Regions from separate parts of the Devosia sp. UYZn731 genome, predicted to be linked through region 1. Evidence: predicted binding sites of a transcription regulator. Region 1 holds the regulator's gene; the other holds the start of a gene.

What was found. Region 1 encodes PhoB, which activates phosphate uptake and scavenging genes when phosphate is short. Its sites were predicted from a motif close to TGTCATNNANCTGTCAT; they were not measured.
Positions count from the first base shown of each region.
Region 2: a site for PhoB is predicted at 3,890-3,906, ahead of ABIB57_RS25095 (toxic anion resistance protein). Genes of this name have one in related genera too.

Region 1 covers NZ_JBEPOL010000004.1:229,198-237,571, reverse strand. Annotated here, with positions in the region: gene ABIB57_RS11785 (ABC transporter permease) at 1-28, shown strand, start outside; gene ABIB57_RS11780 (ABC transporter ATP-binding protein) at 25-1,074, shown strand; gene ABIB57_RS11775 (ABC transporter ATP-binding protein) at 1,071-1,991, shown strand; gene ABIB57_RS11770 (GMC family oxidoreductase) at 2,420-4,039, opposite strand; gene ABIB57_RS11765 (dihydrodipicolinate synthase family protein) at 4,039-4,971, opposite strand; gene ABIB57_RS11760 (GntR family transcriptional regulator) at 5,135-5,800, shown strand; gene phoB (phosphate regulon transcriptional regulator PhoB) at 5,928-6,629, opposite strand; gene phoU (phosphate signaling complex protein PhoU) at 6,664-7,374, opposite strand; gene pstB (phosphate ABC transporter ATP-binding protein PstB) at 7,544-8,326, opposite strand.
Region 2 covers NZ_JBEPOL010000015.1:51,596-59,969, reverse strand. Annotated here, with positions in the region: gene ABIB57_RS25110 (hypothetical protein) at 1-551, opposite strand, end outside; gene ABIB57_RS25105 (5-bromo-4-chloroindolyl phosphate hydrolysis family protein) at 551-1,168, opposite strand; gene ABIB57_RS25100 (substrate-binding domain-containing protein) at 1,173-2,735, opposite strand; gene ABIB57_RS25095 (toxic anion resistance protein) at 2,750-3,832, opposite strand; gene ABIB57_RS25090 (LacI family DNA-binding transcriptional regulator) at 4,143-5,207, shown strand; gene ABIB57_RS25085 (inositol monophosphatase family protein) at 5,204-6,076, shown strand; gene ABIB57_RS25080 (extracellular solute-binding protein) at 6,073-7,320, shown strand; gene ABIB57_RS25075 (ABC transporter ATP-binding protein) at 7,378-8,374, shown strand, end outside.

The sequences.
Region 1 (8,374 bases):
CAGCCGCCTGCGCCGCATGGGAGCATGACCATGGCCCAGGACAACAAACGCCGCGATATCCTGACGGTCGAGGGCCTCAAGGCCTATTACCAGATGAGCTATTTTGGCGTGGACCGCGAAGTGCGCGCCGTCGACGACATCACCATGACCGTGCGCCGCAACGAGATTTACGGCATTGCGGGAGAAAGCTCTTCTGGCAAAACGTCATTTATCAAAGTGCTGGCAGCGGCTTTGCGGCCACCCTTCCGCGTCGTCGCCGGCTTGGTGAAATATGACTTTTCCAGCGGGCCGGTGGACGTGGCCAAGGCAACGGACGCGCAGATCGAAGCGATCCGCTGGCGGCATCTGAGCTACATCATGCAAGGCTCGATGAGCGTGCTCAACCCGGTGCGACGCATCGGGCGGACCTTTGAGGATTTTGCTGCGCGGCCACTCGGGCTCAAGGGCAGGGCCTTCGAGGATCGCGTTGTTGCGCATCTGGAAAAGCTCAAGCTGCCCGCCGACGTTTTGCGGGCCTATCCGCATGAACTGAGCGGCGGCATGCGCCAGCGCGTCACCATCGGATTGGCGACCGTCTGCCGTCCCGAATTTATCATCGCCGACGAGCCCACCACGGCGCTCGACGTGGTGGTGCAAAAGGAAGTGCTGAGCCTGATCCGCGACGTGCAGCAGGAAATGGGCTCTTCCGTGGTGTTCGTCACTCACGACATGAGCGTGCACGCCAATATGGCCGACCGCGTGGGCATTATCTATGCCGGCCGGCTGGTCGAAGAAGGCCCCACGCGCCAGATGTTCTTCGCGCCCAAGCATCCTTACACGGCGCACCTCGTGGCCAGCCTGCCCCGCATCGGCGACACCACGCAGCGCCCCGCCCTTGAGGGCCGCCCGCCGAGCCTGGCCGCGCCGCCCAGCGGCTGCCGCTTTCACCCGCGCTGCCCGCTCGCAATCGACAAATGCAAGACCGACGTGCCGCCGCTGGAAACCGTGGCGCCCGATCATCGCACCGCCTGCTGGCGTTGGCAGGACGTCAAGCCGCTGGTCGCGCCGCACGCCGCCCATGGAGTGCCAGCATGACCACCCTGCTCAATGTCGACAACGTCTCCAAGACTTTTGCTATGGGCGGCGTGCTGTCGCGCAAGACCACGGCTGCCGTTCAGGACGCCAGCTTTTCTCTGGCTGCTGAAAAGCCAGAGATTTTCACCATTATCGGCGAGAGCGGATCGGGCAAGACCACGCTGGCCCGCATGATCCTGGGGCTGGAAACGCCCACGAGTGGCAGTATCACCTTCCGCGGCAAGCCTGTGGGCGGCGCCACCAAGGCCGAACGCATGGCGTTCATGTCGGCCGTCCAACCAGTGTTCCAGAACCCGTTCGAGGCCTTCAACCCGCTCAAGCAGATCGACCGCTATCTGGAATCCACGGCGCGGACTTTTTTGGGCCTAAAGGATCGGACTGCCGTCGACGCCGCAATGGATGGAGCCTTGCAGAAGGTTGGGCTGAGCCTGGCCGAAGTGAAGGGGCGCTATCCCCATGAAATGAGCGGCGGGCAATTGCAGCGCGCGGCGATTGCCCGAGCGCTGATCCCCAATCCACCATTGCTGATCGCCGACGAGCCGGTGTCGATGGTGGATGCCTCACTGCGCATGTCCATCGTCAACCTGCTCAAGGCCCTGCGCGACGATTTTGGGGTGTCGGTGATCTACATCACCCACGACCTGGCGACGGCCTACTACATCTCCAACCGGCTCATCATCATGCAGCGCGGGCGGATCGTGGAAATGGGCGACGCGCGCACCGTGCTGGAAAACCCCGAACATCCCTATTCGCGCCTCCTCAAGGCCTCGGTACTATCCACCGAGGATGCCGGAGACGGTAAGCTCGCCACCAATCCGGATATGGTGGCGCTGGCCACAAGGCTGGCGACGGCGCCAGGCGGGCAACTGGTCAGCCGCCCCGATGGTCGACTGGTGCGGGTGTATGACGCGGCATGACCGTCGCCCAGGCCGGGGATCAGGCCAGCACTACGCTCATCAATAGCAGCATCGAACTCCGGACCACGATCCCCGCCAAGGCGCCTCATTGCTTCGCCTCGACTGGTAACTGCCGGAGTTCCGAGCGCGCTCACCCTCCCCGGGGCGCGCTCATTTTCTAATTTGGGGGCTCGCAGCGTGTTTGGCACCGCCACCCACCGACCTTCAACGCCCCACCCACTCGCCTCAAGCGCCCACCCACCCACCTTCAACGCCCGACCCACTCGCTTCACCCCTCACACCCACCGGCCTTCCCGCGGGCTTGACCCGCGGGCCTCCACCAGCATGGCACAAGCGGCCAATGGCCCGCGGGTCAAGCCCGCGGGAAGACCGGTGGTGGTGGTTGCATCGAGTGGGGATCACCCAAAGCCAATCTCCGCGCTTGAACCCTATCGATGATCTTCCGCAATCATCGCCGCCGCCTTCGACCCGATCGCCATGGCCGGCGCATTGGTATTTCCCGAGGGAATGAACGGGATAATCGAGCAATCGATGACTCGCAGCCCCTCGACGCCACGCACCCGCAGCCTCTGATCGACCACCGCCATCGGATCGCCATCCGGCCCCATGCGCAGCGAGCCCGAGGGATGGTAATTGGTCTTGACGGTCTGGCCGGCAAACTGAGTCAGGCTGTCCTCGTCCTGCACCGCTCTGCCCGGCAAAAGTTCCTCGGCGATCTTGGACTTGAACGGCTCGGTTTCGAGTAACTGCCGCGCCACCTTCAGCGACGCCAGCGTCAGCCGCAGGTCATCCGGATGCCCAAAGAAATTGCAGTTCACCAGCGGCTGATCATCCGGGTTCGCCGAGCGCAGCCTGACGCTGCCACGCGCCTTGGGCCGCAGCAGGCATGAGGTGAATGTGACCCCATAAGTTGGCTTGGCCGAGGATACGTCGCGGTCGAGATACACGATGGGCGCGCAATAGAGCTGGATCGTCGGCCGCTCGCCGCCGTCGGGATCATAGAACAGGCAGGCCTCGATGCCGGTGGTGGTCACCGGCCCCGAATTGAACAGCAGATACTGCAACCCATTCCGAACCATCGGCCAGCCCTTGTCTTCGCCGAAATAGCCGGACTTGCCTTTGGTAGTGGCGATGACCGGGACCTCATGGTGATCCTGCAAATTGGCGCCCACGCCGGCGATATCGGCCACCACATCCACCCCATGCTCGCGCAGGTGGTCGGCCGGCCCGAGCCCCGACAGCATCATCAGCTTGGCGCTGTTATAGGTCCCCGCCCCGACCAGCACTTCGCGCTCGGCATGCATCGTATGACTGACGCCGCCCCTGGTATAGCTGACGCCAACCGCGCGACCGTTCTCGATGACAATCCTGTCCACCCGCGCGCCGGTGACGATGCTCAGTCGATCATCGCCCGACAGCGGATCGAGGAACGCCTTTTTGGCGTCCGAACGCTCCTTGTAGCGGCCCCATTGCCCATAGGTGTGCTGCATGATGCCAACGCCGTTTTGGCGAGCACCGTTGAAATCGGGGTTGAATTCATGACCCAGGCCCTGTGCCGCGAGCAGGAAATCCTGCGTGGTATCGGCAATATGGCCGGGCTCTGAGACCCGTAAATTGCCGCCGATGCCATGGAATTCATTATTGAACTTGGTGTTGGCCTCGATGCCTTTGAAGTGCGGCAGCATGTCCGCGTAGGACCATTCGGTCTCGTTGCCCAAATGGGCCGCCCAGCCGTCATAGTCCTCGCGCTGCCCGCGCATATAGACCATGGCATTGACCGCACTGCCGCCGCCCAAGGCTTTGGCCACCGGCACGATCGGCCCGCGCCCGCCCAGTTGTGGCTGCGGCACGGTATGGTGCATTTCGAGGAAGTCCTCGCGCGCCAGGTACTTCATGTAGCCGGCGGGATAGGCCATCAGTTTGGCCGTGTCGCGCGGCCCGCGTTCGAGGATCAATACCGAAAAACCGAACTCTCGCACCAGCCGCATCGCCGCCACCGAGGCCGCCGAGCCGCCGCCCGCGATGATGAAGTCGTAGGTTTTGGCCATTACGCACCAATCTCCGCCAGCCGCCGTGCCTGTCGCACCAGCAGCAGTTCCACGTCCGCCACATCCAGCGCCGACATCACCGGCCGCGGCTTGCGCAGCGCCCCCGATTTGATGACGCCGCGCTTGGCCAGCACGTATTTGCGCGCCGCCAGCCCGATGCCCTGCTGCTGCTCGTAGCGCGCCAGCGGCAGGTAGGCGTCGAAGATATCATGCGCCCGCTCGACATTGCCCTTGGCGAATTCGGCGACAACGCCAACCATCATCTCCGGATAACAAAACCCGGTCATCGCCCCATCGGCACCGCGGCTCATTTCCTCGGGCAGGAATAGCCCGCCATTGCCGCAGAGGATCGAGATCCGCCGCGTTTCGCCCTTGTCGCTGGCGGCGCGGAGAGCCGTAATCTTGGACAGGCCCGGCCAATCCTCATGCTTGAGCATGACGCAATTGGGCACGTCGCGAATGATCCGGTCGATCACCTTGGGGGCAATCGTAACATTGGTGGTCAGCGGATAATCCTGCAGCACGAACGGGATATCTCCCAACGCCTCGCCGACCGACTGGTAGAAGGCAAAACTCTGATCGTCGGTCTTAATGGTCCAGGGTGGCGCCACCATGACGCCCGCCGCGCCCTGGTCCATCACGGTCCGTGCCAGCTCTGTCATCGGCGCGAGGCCGGGTGCCGAAACGCCGACCACGACCGGCAGGCGGCCACCGAGGCGCTTGAGCACGCGCTCCACCACTTGCGCCGACTCGGCTGAAGTCAGCTTGGGCGCCTCGCCCAATTGCCCGAGCACGGTGATGCCGCTCACCCCGGCGCCTTCGTAGAAATCCAGCATGGAATCGACGCTCGCCAGGTCCAATGCGCCATTATCCTCGAACGGGGTCACCGCGATGACGTAGACGCCCTTGGCCTGTTCATTGAGGATTGCCATGCGTGATCTCCAGATGGTGCCGCGAGCGGCGGCCGATGGTTCGGTATCGGCCAGAGGCCGCCGCAGGGCAAGCCGTGCGCAGGCGCCCTGGGCGGTTTTGCCCGACCAATTCGACCGGCAGCAAAAATCGCTGTAGGATGAGCATCGTTACGTGGAGACGACCTTGGCCGCAGCGACCCAAACCGAACAAATCGCTATCGAGCACGACGATCTCAGCATCGCCCGAGCGCTGGAAGAGGACATCATCTTCGGCCGTCTCGCCCCCGGCACGCGGCTGACCGAAGATACGCTGCTCGCCCGCTTTGCCGTGACGCGTCACTTCGCGCGCCAGGCATTGGTGCAGCTTGAGGCCATGGGCATCGTGGTGCGCGAACGCAATCGCGGCGCCACCGTGCGTTCGCTGACGCCCAAACAGGTGCAGGAAATCTACGACGTGCGCGAACTGTTGCAGCGGCAGGCGGCGCTGTGGATTCCGCTGCCGGCACCCGCCGCGTTGATCGCCGAACTCGAAGCCATCCACCAAGAGCATGGCCGGCATATGGAAGCCGGCTTCCTGCGCGGCGTGCACGAGGCCAATGACCGCTTCCATCTGACGCTGTTCGGCGCCTGTGGCAATGCGCATCTGGTGCAATCGATCGAGCTCTATATGCGGCTCAGCCTGCCGGTGCGCGCCAACACTATGGGCGATAAGGAGTCCCTGCGCATCGCGCACCAACACCACGCCATGATGATCGACATGCTGCAAGGCCACGATAATTGGGTGCTGGCGCAGCTCTGCGTCGATCACTTGCAGCCGAGCAAGCAGCGCTATCTGGAGCGGGTGAGGTAAGTCCCCTCAGTCGACACCTCCCCCTTCCAGGGGGAGGATCAAGGTGGGGGTCGTATCTGCCGGATTTGGGCTCTCACACCCCCACCCAGCCTCCCCTGTAAGGGGGAGGAGCCGCTTAGTGCTAACCCTACGCCACTTGCGCGAACCGCTCGTCAAACGCATAACCGGCGCCGCGCACCGTGCGGATCGGGTCGCTTTCGCGACCGCGATTGATGGCGCGGCGGAGACGGCCGATATGGACGTCCACAGTACGCTCATCGACGTAAACGTCATTGCCCCAAACGCCGTCGAGCAATTGCTCGCGCGAATAGACCCGGCCCGGATGACGCATCAGATATTCGAGCAGGCGATATTCCGTCGGCCCCAGATGCACGTCGCGGGTGGCGCGGCGGACGCGGTGGGTGGTGCGGTCCAGCTCCAGATCGCCCACCTTGAGCGCGGCGGTGACCAGGTTCGGATTGGCCCGGCGCAGCAGCGCGTGAATGCGCGCCAGCAGTTCGGGCACCGAGAACGGCTTGACCACATAGTCGTCGGCGCCAGTGGCAAGGCCGCGCACGCGCTCTTCTTCCTCGCCACGCGCGGTGATCATGATGATCGGCACCCGGGCAGTTTCCTCGCGGGCGCGCAGACGTCGGCACAACTCGATGCCGGAGACTTCGGGCAGCATCCAGTCGAGCAGGATCAGGTCCGGCAATTTATCCTGGATGCGTTCCTGCGCCTGATCGCCGGTTTCGGCGGTCAGGACGCGGAAGCCCTCGGCCTCAAGATTGTAGCGCAGGAGGATCGAGATATCTTCCTCGTCCTCGACGACAAGTATCGTTGCGGGCATTGTTGTGCTCCCAAGGTCGCTCGGCCGCAGCCGGCTACGCCTTGATCTGGGTCCGCTGAAGTTCCTGCACGTCGGCCGTCAATTGCTTGCCGGTCTGCAGGTAATAGGCGCGTTCGGCGATGTTGGTCGCGTGGTCGCCAATGCGCTCCAAATTCTTGGCGCAGAACAGCAGATGCGTGCACTGCGTGATGTTGCGCGGGTCTTCCATCATGTAGGTCAGCAGCTCGCGGAACAGCGAGGTGTGCATGGCATCGACCTCGTCGTCGCGATTGCACACCTCGATGGCGGCTTCGGCGTCGCGGCTGGCATAGGCATCCAGCGCATCCTTGATCTGGCGCAGCACCAGATTGGTCATGTTGCGCACGCCATTGTAGAACGTGGGCTGCAGGCTGAGGCCTTCCAGCTTGAGCGAGCGGCGGGCCAGTTGCTTGGCCATGTCGCCGACCCGTTCCAGATCGGACGCGACGTGGATCGAGGTGATGATGGCGCGCAGATCGCTGGCCATCGGCTGGCGGCGGGCGATCATCGACACTGCCATATCGTCGATGCGGCGCTGCATGTCGTCGATACGCTGATCGGCGATGATGGTGACATCGGCCAGCTCGCGGTCGAGCTTGAGCAGCGCCTTGGTGCCGTTCTCGATGGCGACTTCGACCTGGCCGCCCATCTCGGCGATCAACTGGGCAAGCGTAGTCAATTCGTCGGTATAGGAGCTGACGATATGTTCTGGGGACGTGGTGGCCATGGCTTTATCCTCGAAATTTGTGGAGGGCATTAGGAGGTCGAGGTTCGTGTCAGGCCGAGGCGAAAATGGCGCCTATCGAGAACCGGAGCGGAGCGTACGTTTGGTACGTGAGCACCGGAAGCGCAGATAGGTGGCATTTGCAGCCCGGCTTGGCACGAAGATCGGCCTCCTAACCGATGCGGCCCATGATGTAGTCCTGGGTCTGCTTGTTGATCGGGTTGGTGAAGATGTCTTCGGTGACACCCTCCTCGATCAGCTTGCCCAGATGGAAGAACGCCGTCTTCTGGCTTACGCGCGCAGCCTGCTGCATCGAGTGGGTGACGATGACGATGGTGTAGTTCTCGCGCAATTCATCGATCAGCTCTTCGATGATGGCCGTCGCGATCGGATCGAGCGCCGAGCAGGGCTCGTCCATCAGGATGACTTCGGGGCCGACGGCGATGGCGCGGGCAATGCACAGGCGCTGCTGCTGGCCACCGGACAGGCCGGTGCCGGGCTCGTTGAGGCGGTCCTTGACCTCTTCGAACAGCCCCGCCTTGCGCAGGGACGAAATCACGATCTCGTCGAGATCGGTCTTGGAACGGGCCAGGCCATGGATCTTGGGGCCATAGGCGACGTTCTCATAGATCGACTTGGGGAACGGATTGGGCTTCTGGAACACCATGCCGATACGGGCGCGCAGTTCCACCACGTCGAGGGACTGATCGTAAATGTCCTCGCCATCCAGCTCGATCAAGCCGCCAACCTTGGCGCCTTCGATCGTGTCGTTCATGCGGTTGATGCAACGCAGGAACGTGGACTTGCCACAGCCCGAAGGTCCGATGAACGAGGTCACCGCACGGTCGGGAATGTCGATTGAAATGCCGAACAGGGCCTGCTTGGCGCCGTAGTGGACGGTGACGTCCTTGGCATGCAGGCGGATCGGGCGTTCGAGCATATCTGTCGGGTTCATGGCACTATTCACTGATGTCTGCGTCATCTTAACCTTGCCAGCCAGCAT
Region 2 (8,374 bases), on a different contig from region 1:
TCGGTCGAGACGATGCGGGCGCGGCCATAGAGCGCGTCGACGCCCAGTACCGACCAGTTGGTATCGGCCAGGATCGCGTCGAGCAGGGCCTTGAGATCAAGCTGGTGCTGGCCCTCGGGCGTCACGGTGACAAGCCCGGCTTTGGTCAGGCCATCGACCACCGGCTGCCAAGAATAGACCACGATGGGGGAATTGAGCACCACCTGGTCGTTGCGAACCTTGACGCCATTCTGCTTGGCGATGTCGACCATGATGGAGGACGACGGCCAGAGGAATGCCGGGTTCTGCGACAGCAGTGCCGGCTCGCGCGCCATTTCCACCGAACCGGCGACGCGGGCATCGAGTTCCAGCCCAAAGCCCCCAATCGCCCGCACCACGTCGGGGTCTTCCAAAAACGCCTGCTTCTCGCCGCCGATGAAGCCGAAGAGGCTCGTGCGGTTGCCCAGCAGCCCCTGCAGGCCCGGCTGGTCCTTGAAGGCGAAATAGCCGCCGGTGCTGGCGACACCCAATCCCAAAAGACCCAATCCGAATGCGCGGCGTGACAGTGCCATCAGTGTCTAAGGTCCTCTTTGAGCGATGCCTGGATCAGGCGCAGATCGGTATCGAGCGAGCCGAGCTCGTCGTCGGCCAGGCTATCGGCGTAGTGCACGAAGGCGTCCTCGAGCTTGACCAGCACCGAGCGCACTTCGCCGAGCTGGGTTTGGTCAGGCGCCCGCTTGGCCTCGATCACCGCAAAGCCTTCGGCCACTTCGGCCGCCCGTGGCAGGTAGTAGCTGAGGAAGCGGCGCACCGTGGTGGCGCTATCCGGATTGGCTTCGACGCGGGCGAACACGTCGCTGGCGATATCGGCCAGGTGTTTGACCCGGGCGGTCATGTCCTTGTCGCCGATGCGCCCGGCCACGGCGCGCAGCCGATCGGCGGACGGCGTCGCCTCATTGAGCAGATCGCGCGCGAAGGCGACGCGGCCCCGGCCCAGCGCATTGACATCCATTCCCTCGAATAGCTTTCGTGGCGCCAGCAGCACGACGAGCCCGGCAAACACGGGCACGGCGATGATGGCCGAGACCAGGAACGGCACGCCGAGCCCGAAACTCAGGACGGGCACCAGCACCGCGGCGGCGAGGCCCGCCACGATCCAATTGCCATCATTGCCGAGCCAGGAGGTCATCGGATCAGTTATAGCCACGCGCGGCGCGGAACGCACCGGCAAGATCGGCGCCACCATCGAAGACGCGCGCCGAGGTCTGCGCCGCCAGCGTATCGAGCTGGCCCTTTTCGGCATCGCCAAAGGTGATGCCGAACACCGGCACATGCGGGGTGACGCCCTGCCACTGCGCTATGAAGCCGGCGCTGTCGCCCTCGCTGCGCCCATCGGTCATGATGACGATGGCCGGCAGGTAGCTGCCCAGGTTCGGCGTCTTCTGGATTTCCTTGAGGGCTTCGTTGGCGCAGGCATACATGTCGGTGCCGCCATCGGCGCTCTGGCTCGAGACTTCGCTGAGCAAGGTGGCCTGGTCGGCCTCGGCGCCCGTGGTGGTCAGCGTGTCGCGCACATAGCCATCGAACGGAATGACGATGATGCGGTCGGCCAGCGACCATTGCACCAGCACTTCGGCGGCGCGTTCGGGCGTGAACAGGAACTGCATGGCCTGCTGCAACTGCGTTTCGCCATCGCCACCCATCGAGCCGGAGAAATCGAGGCACAGGGCGGTCAGCGACGGCTTGCGCAGGGCGGCCTGATAGAGATCGAGCGCCTGGCGGATCACCGCCGGCTCGGGCGTGCGGATCGCCGTCACCAGCCGCGTCGGATCGAAATTCCAGTCCGGCTCGGGCTTGGCGGTGACGCCGCCGAGCGGAATGCGTCGTCCGGTATCGGCAATGCGCTGCTGGATCGGCGCGGTGTGCAGATAGGCCAGCAGATCGTTGAAGAAGGTCTGTACATCGGCGCCGCGGCCATGATCGACAAAGCCCAGCGGAGAATCCGCCACAGCCACGCCATCGGCCGGATAGACGGCGTAGAGCAGCTCCTGATCCAGCGGCTTCAGCCGGTCATTGGTTTCCTTGAGGACGGCCTCGTAATTCCACATCGCGTCGTAGAGCGTGCCCTTGCTGGCCGCATCGACATAGAGATCGGCCAGCCAGCCCGACGAGCCCGACGAGCGCTCGACCCCGGCCAGCAGCGACTTGACGGTGTCCTGCACGGTGGGATTATCCAAGTCGCCCGGCTCGATCACCGACTGGCTGGAATTGGCACTGGACAGCATGGCCAGATAGGCGCTGGCGCCCGAATTGGACTGCGTCGCCGAGGTCATCAGGAACTTCAGCTTGCCATCTTTCACTGCGGCGAGGATGTCCTTCATATAGACCGGCTTGCCGACCCAGCCGAGCTCTTCGGCCTTGGAACGCCGCACGCCCAGGATCACCGGCGTCTGCGCGATCGAGGTCAACTGCTTGACGCGCCGCGACGTGTCGAACATGTCGACCCAGACGCTGGCGGCCGGCCACACGGCGTCCTGCTCGACGCCATCGGCGCTTTGCAAAGCCAGCCCGATATCGAGCGAGCCCTCATATTTGAAGCTGCAGGTGGCGCCGTGCTGGGCGCAGAATTCCTGCACGATCGGCTCGATCACGGTATTTTCCGAGCCCGAAACGATTGAGAATTCGGGACCATTCTTGCCGCATGCCGCAAGGGCTAGCGCCATGGTCAGCAGCAGGACGGCGGAAAGCGCTCGCATCATGGGAGTGCGCATCAGGCCTGGGTCAAAGCCTTCTTGAGCTCGACCGTCATCTGTTCCATCTGCTGCTCGGCCAGCGCCCGCTTCTTGCGGCCGTCCTCCTGCACCCTGATGACGCCCGTAATGGTGTCGATCAGGTCGCGATTGGCCTGGGCCAGCGTTTCGGTATCGACGATGCCGCGCTGGGCCTGCTCTTCGATGGCGATGGCCTGGTCCTTCATCATTTCGGAGGCCTGGCGGATCATCGTATTGGTGGCGTCGGTGACGGTCTTTTGCAGTTCGAGCGCCGATTGCTGGCGCGACAGGCCGAGCAGGATCACCATCTTCTGCTTCCAGGCCGGCACGGTCAGCGCCGAGGTCGCCTGCAGGTTTTCGATCAGCGTTTCATCGCCCGCCTGCACGATGCGGATCTGCGGCAATTGCTGGATGCCTAGCTGGCGCGCCTGCTGCAGATAGAACACGCGCTTTTCCAGCCGGTCGAGCGCCTGCACGCTGTCCTGATAGGCCTGGGCTTCCAGCATGCCGCCGCCCTGGCTGGCCGCCGCGGCGTCGGCCGTGGCCTTGAGCTTGGGCAGTTCGACAGTGCGGAAATTCTCGGCGAACGTCTTGCCGGCCTGCACATAGGCATCGAGCCGCAGGATGGCGCCCTTGGTTTCCTCATGCAGGTCGTCGAGCACGGCGATATCGCGGCGCAAGGTATCCTTGTGGCGATCCAGCTCCAGGCCGATGCGGTCGATCTGGCTGGCCACGTCTTCGAACTCGGACTTGAATTTTTCCAGCTGGGCCTGAGCCGAGGAGAAAATCTTGGAGAAGAAATTCTGGTTCTTGAGCGAAGCCGGATCGAGGCTTCTGGCCTTTAGGATGACTTCGGTCAGAAGCTTGCCGGTATCGCCAAGGTCGCGATTGCGCACTTCGCCGAGGATCTTATCGGCGTAATTGCTCACCGATTGCTGGGCATTGTCGCCATAGACCGAAATGCCGGCGCGGTCGGTAATGCTGATCTGGTCGCTGATGCGCGCCACTTCCGCCGGATCGGCCGTGATGACCGGCAGCGTGCTGGCCGGCGCAATGGTGGTGGCGATCTCGGTTTCGGCCATCGGATGAACCCCTTGGTGGCGGACGCAGTGCAGCTTGCCGGACATTGGCGGTCGAATATGACAGTTATGTAACAGTCTTTCGCCGCTGCACGTTATCTACATGGGATGTGATCGTGGCGGCAACAAGCAGTCGTCAAAGATAACGCCCGAACAACAGGTTCAAAGTTCTATCGGGCTGCAACCAGACTGTCACAGAAGGGCGCTAAGACTGCAGCCATCCAAAGCAGGATCGGTAGCAGATGACGAGCGGCAACTTCAACGTGGGTATGGTAATACGTAATACCATTGCGCCCCCCGGGATTCGCCGCTGATGGTTCGCGCCCGCTCCAGCGCCGTCAATGCGGTCACCTCGCGCGATGTCGCGCGGGCGGCCAATGTGTCCCAAGCCCTGGTCAGCCGGGCCTTTACCGGCAATGGCCGGATCGCGGCGGCGACGCGCGAACGCATTCTCAAGGTGGCGGCGGAACTGGGTTGGCATCCCAATGCGCTGGCCGCCAGCATGGTCACTGGCGATGCGCCGCTGGTCTCGGTGATCACCACGCGGTTGAGCTTCGATTGGCGCGCTCAGGTGTTGTCGCACCTGCTCAAGGCGTTCGAAAAGTGGCACCTGCAGCCGCTGCTGTTTTATGCCGACAATGACGACGAGGTCGATCGGCTGCTCGGCGAAACCATCAGTTGGCGCACCCGCGGCGTGGTGGTGACGGCCGGCGTGATCACCCCGGCACGCGCCGAGGCCATCCTGTCGCGTGGGCAGTTCCTCGCCGCGCTCAATCGCCCAGGCAATCATCCGGGCGCGTTCTCCATTGCGACCGACAATCCGGCCGGCGGCGGCCAGGCGGCTTCGCTCCTGCTGGCCGAAGGGCGCCAACGCTTTCTGGTGCTGGCTGGCCCCGAGGATAGCTGGGCTAGTTCGCGCCGTGTGGCGGGGTTTGTCGAGGCACTTGCCGCGGCAGGGCATCGCCCGCTGGTGTGGCACAATGACGAAATGACCGTCGATGCCGGCCAGGCTTGCGCCGCGTGCCTGCTGGCGCTGCCCGCGCAGCAGCGGCCCGACGCGGTGTTCTCCACCAACGACGCTATTGCGCTCGGCTTTATCGATGGCCTGCGCGCCGACGGCCCAAAGCTTCCGGCCGAACTGTCTCTGATCGGCTTCGATAATCTGCCTGCCTCCTCCTGGGCGCCCTACCGCATGACCACGTTCGAGCAAAGGCTCGACGTCATGGTGGCGGGGGTACTCGGCCATATCGAGGCGCACCAGACCGAGGCCGCGGCCGAACCCTCCGCCGCCCTGTCGGGCCTGGTTCGCAGCCCCGATGGCGTTTTTTACTGCCCGCCGCGCCTTGTGGTGCGCCAAACCACGATGGTGCAATCTTGAGCCTGAACCGACGCCTGCTGATCGCCGAAACCATCATGGCAAGGGCGGGCGATATCGCCCGTGCTGCCTTCGACAATGCTGCGCTCGAGGTCACCAGCAAGGGCCCGGGCGACGTGGTCAGCGAGACCGATTTCGCCGTCGAGCGCATGGCGCGCGAGGCTATTGCGGCGCAATTTCCTGAAGACGGCTTTATCGGCGAGGAACTGGGCGGGGCGCTGTTGGCGGCTGGCTATACCTGGCTGATCGACCCCATCGACGGTACCGTAAATTTCGCCCGCAAGCTGGGCTATTTCTGCGTCGCTTTGGCGCTGCTCGAAAACGGGCGGCCGATCGCCGCCTGGACGCTGGAGCCGCTGCAAAGGGAGCTGTTCCAGGCCGGTCCCGACCGCGTGGCGCGCCTCAATGGCAGCCCGATCCGCTGCGCTGCGCAGCCGGACTTCCGCGAGGCCGTCATCGGGCTGGGCTTTTCGATCCGCCACGATGCCGGGCTCAATGGCGCGATGGTCGACGGCATCGTGCGGGCCGGCGCCGAATATCGCCGCCTGGGCGCGGGCGCGCTGTGCCTGGCCCATGTCGCTGCCGGACGGCTCGATGCCTATGTCGAGCCGCATATGAATCCCTGGGATGCGGTGGGGGGTCTGTACCTGGCCGCCTGCGCCGGTGCCGTCACCGCTGACTATATCGGGGCGGGCGGACTGCAGCATGGCGCCGTGGTCTATGCCGCCGCGCCCGCCATCTCGGCCCAGCTTTTGGCAGCCATGCCAGACGTGCTTTCCGGCACTCCGCTCCATCGGGAAAATGAGCAACGGAGTGCCGGAGATATTGCGAGTGATCGCAAGCCTTCCCCCAACGCGGAGACGAAACAATGAAAGCCTTGCTTACGGCGTCCATCGCCCTGCTTCTGAGCACCACCGCCTACGCCGTGGAGCCCGTCGGATCGGATACGTTCAATACCGATCCAGGGTTCGACCTCAGCACGCTGACGGCTGAGAATTTCTATGATGTCATCGTTCCCCTGGCCAAAAAAGAGGGCAGCGTCACCCTTTATGACTTTACCGACAGCTTCGGCCCGCTGTTCACCGAACACCTGATCCCGGAATTTGAAACCAAGTACGGCATCACCGTCTCCTATATCCGTGGCGAAGGCGCCGCTGCCAACCAGCAGCTCATCGCCGCCCACAATGCCGGCGCCAAGGCTCCGGCCGACGCCTACTTCGTGTCTTCGGGCGGTATTCCGCTGCTGCTCGGCGCCGGCGTCATGTCCAATGTGCCGCTGAACCAGGTGCTGCCTGCCGGCCCCGGCATCAATGCCGAAATCGCCACCTCCACCAGCGGCATCCAGCATGGCGGCGCCTTCCTGCCGTTCCACCGCAACCAGACTGCCATCGTCTATGATACCCGCGCCATCCCGGCCGACCAGGTCCCGGCCGATCTCGATACCCTGGCCACCTGGGCCAAAGCCAATCCGGGCAAGTTCATCGTCACCTCGCCGGCTGGCGGGGGTTCGGGCGACGGCTTCATGCAGGCCATCGCCTTCGCCAAGGTGACCGGCGCCGATTGCACCGCCGCCTTCACCAAGTGGGACATCACCGCCGAAGAGGCTACGGCCATCGCCGGTGCCGATTGCATGAAGCCGCTGTGGGATTACTACGCCGACATCCTGCCCTCGGTCGAAGTGACCAACGGCAATTCCGATACGCTCAACCTGATCGCCAACGGCGCCGGCTCGATCGGCACCGCCTGGGAAGACATGGTCTATGACTTCACCGGTCGCGGCCTGCTGCCCCCGACGGTTCGCCTGGAACTGCTCAGCGAAGGCATGGTTGGCGGCGGCGACGGCCTATTCTTCCCGGTCAATGGCGAGCATCCCGCTTCGGGCCTGCTGATGCTCGACTTCCTGATGAGCCATGACGTGCAGCTCGAAAAGCTGTCGCTCAACGGTTCGCGTTCGGCCCGCACCGATATCGATCCGGCCGCCAGCTTCACCCCCGAGCAGGTCGCCCGCCTGATCCCGACCGAGCAGTACGCCACCCGCGCCAAGCTGCGCATGCCGGCGATCCTGAACGACGGCCTCAAGGCCCACTTCGTCGCCAATATCCTGGCCAAGAAGTAATCCGAACCTTTGCGGCGGCGCTCCGGCGCCGCCGTTTCTCTTGCCGAAAGTCTTGCCATGGACGCCTCCATTTCCATTCGCCGCCTGACCAAGCAGTTCGACGCCACCACCGTGCTCAAGGGTATCGACCTCGAGATTCCGGCCGGCCGTTTCCTCATCCTGCTCGGCCCCTCGGGCTGCGGCAAGACCACGCTGCTGCGCACCATTTCGGGCATTACCGATCCGAGTTCGGGCGAAATCTGGCTGCACAACAAACGCATCGATGGCGTCGCGCCCGAGAAGCGCAATTTCGGCCTGGTGTTCCAGACCTATGCGCTGTTCCCGCATATGAGCGTCGAAAAGAACGTCGCCTTCGGGCTGGAAATGCGCAAGGTCGGCAAGGCCGAGATCGTCCGCCGGGTCGCCGCCGCGCTGGAGCTGGTCGGGCTCGCGCACCTCGCCACCCGCCTGCCCAAACAGCTTTCCGGCGGCCAGCAGCAGCGCGTGGCTTTGGCCCGCGCCATCGTCATCGAGCCCGATGTGCTGCTGTTCGACGAACCGCTCTCCAATCTCGATGCCAAGCTGCGCGATAGCCTGCGCGAAGACCTTCGCGCTTTGCAGCAGAAGCTTGGGGTGACCTCGATCTATGTGACCCACGACCAGTCCGAGGCCATGGCGCTGGGCGACGAGATCGTGGTGATGAAAGACGGCGCCATTGTCGAGCGCGGCACGCCGATCGAACTCTATCGCCGCCCGAAATACCGCTTCACCGCCGAATTCCTCGGCATGACCAACGTCATCGCCGCGCAGATCGAGGGCGAGACCTGCCGCCTGCCCTGGGGCGCGGTGTGCAGACTCGAAAACCCAGCCGAGACCGATGTCGAGGGCGTCGCCATCCGCCCGGAGGACCTGGCCATCGTGCCGGTCGAGGGCGAACATGATGGGGTCATCGATCAATCCATGTTCATGGGCGCCGCCACGCACTATTGGGTCAAGGCTGCCGGCCAGACACTGCGCGCCATCGCCAGCGGCGGCAGCAATGCCATCCTGCCGGCCGGCCAGAAGGTCAAGCTCG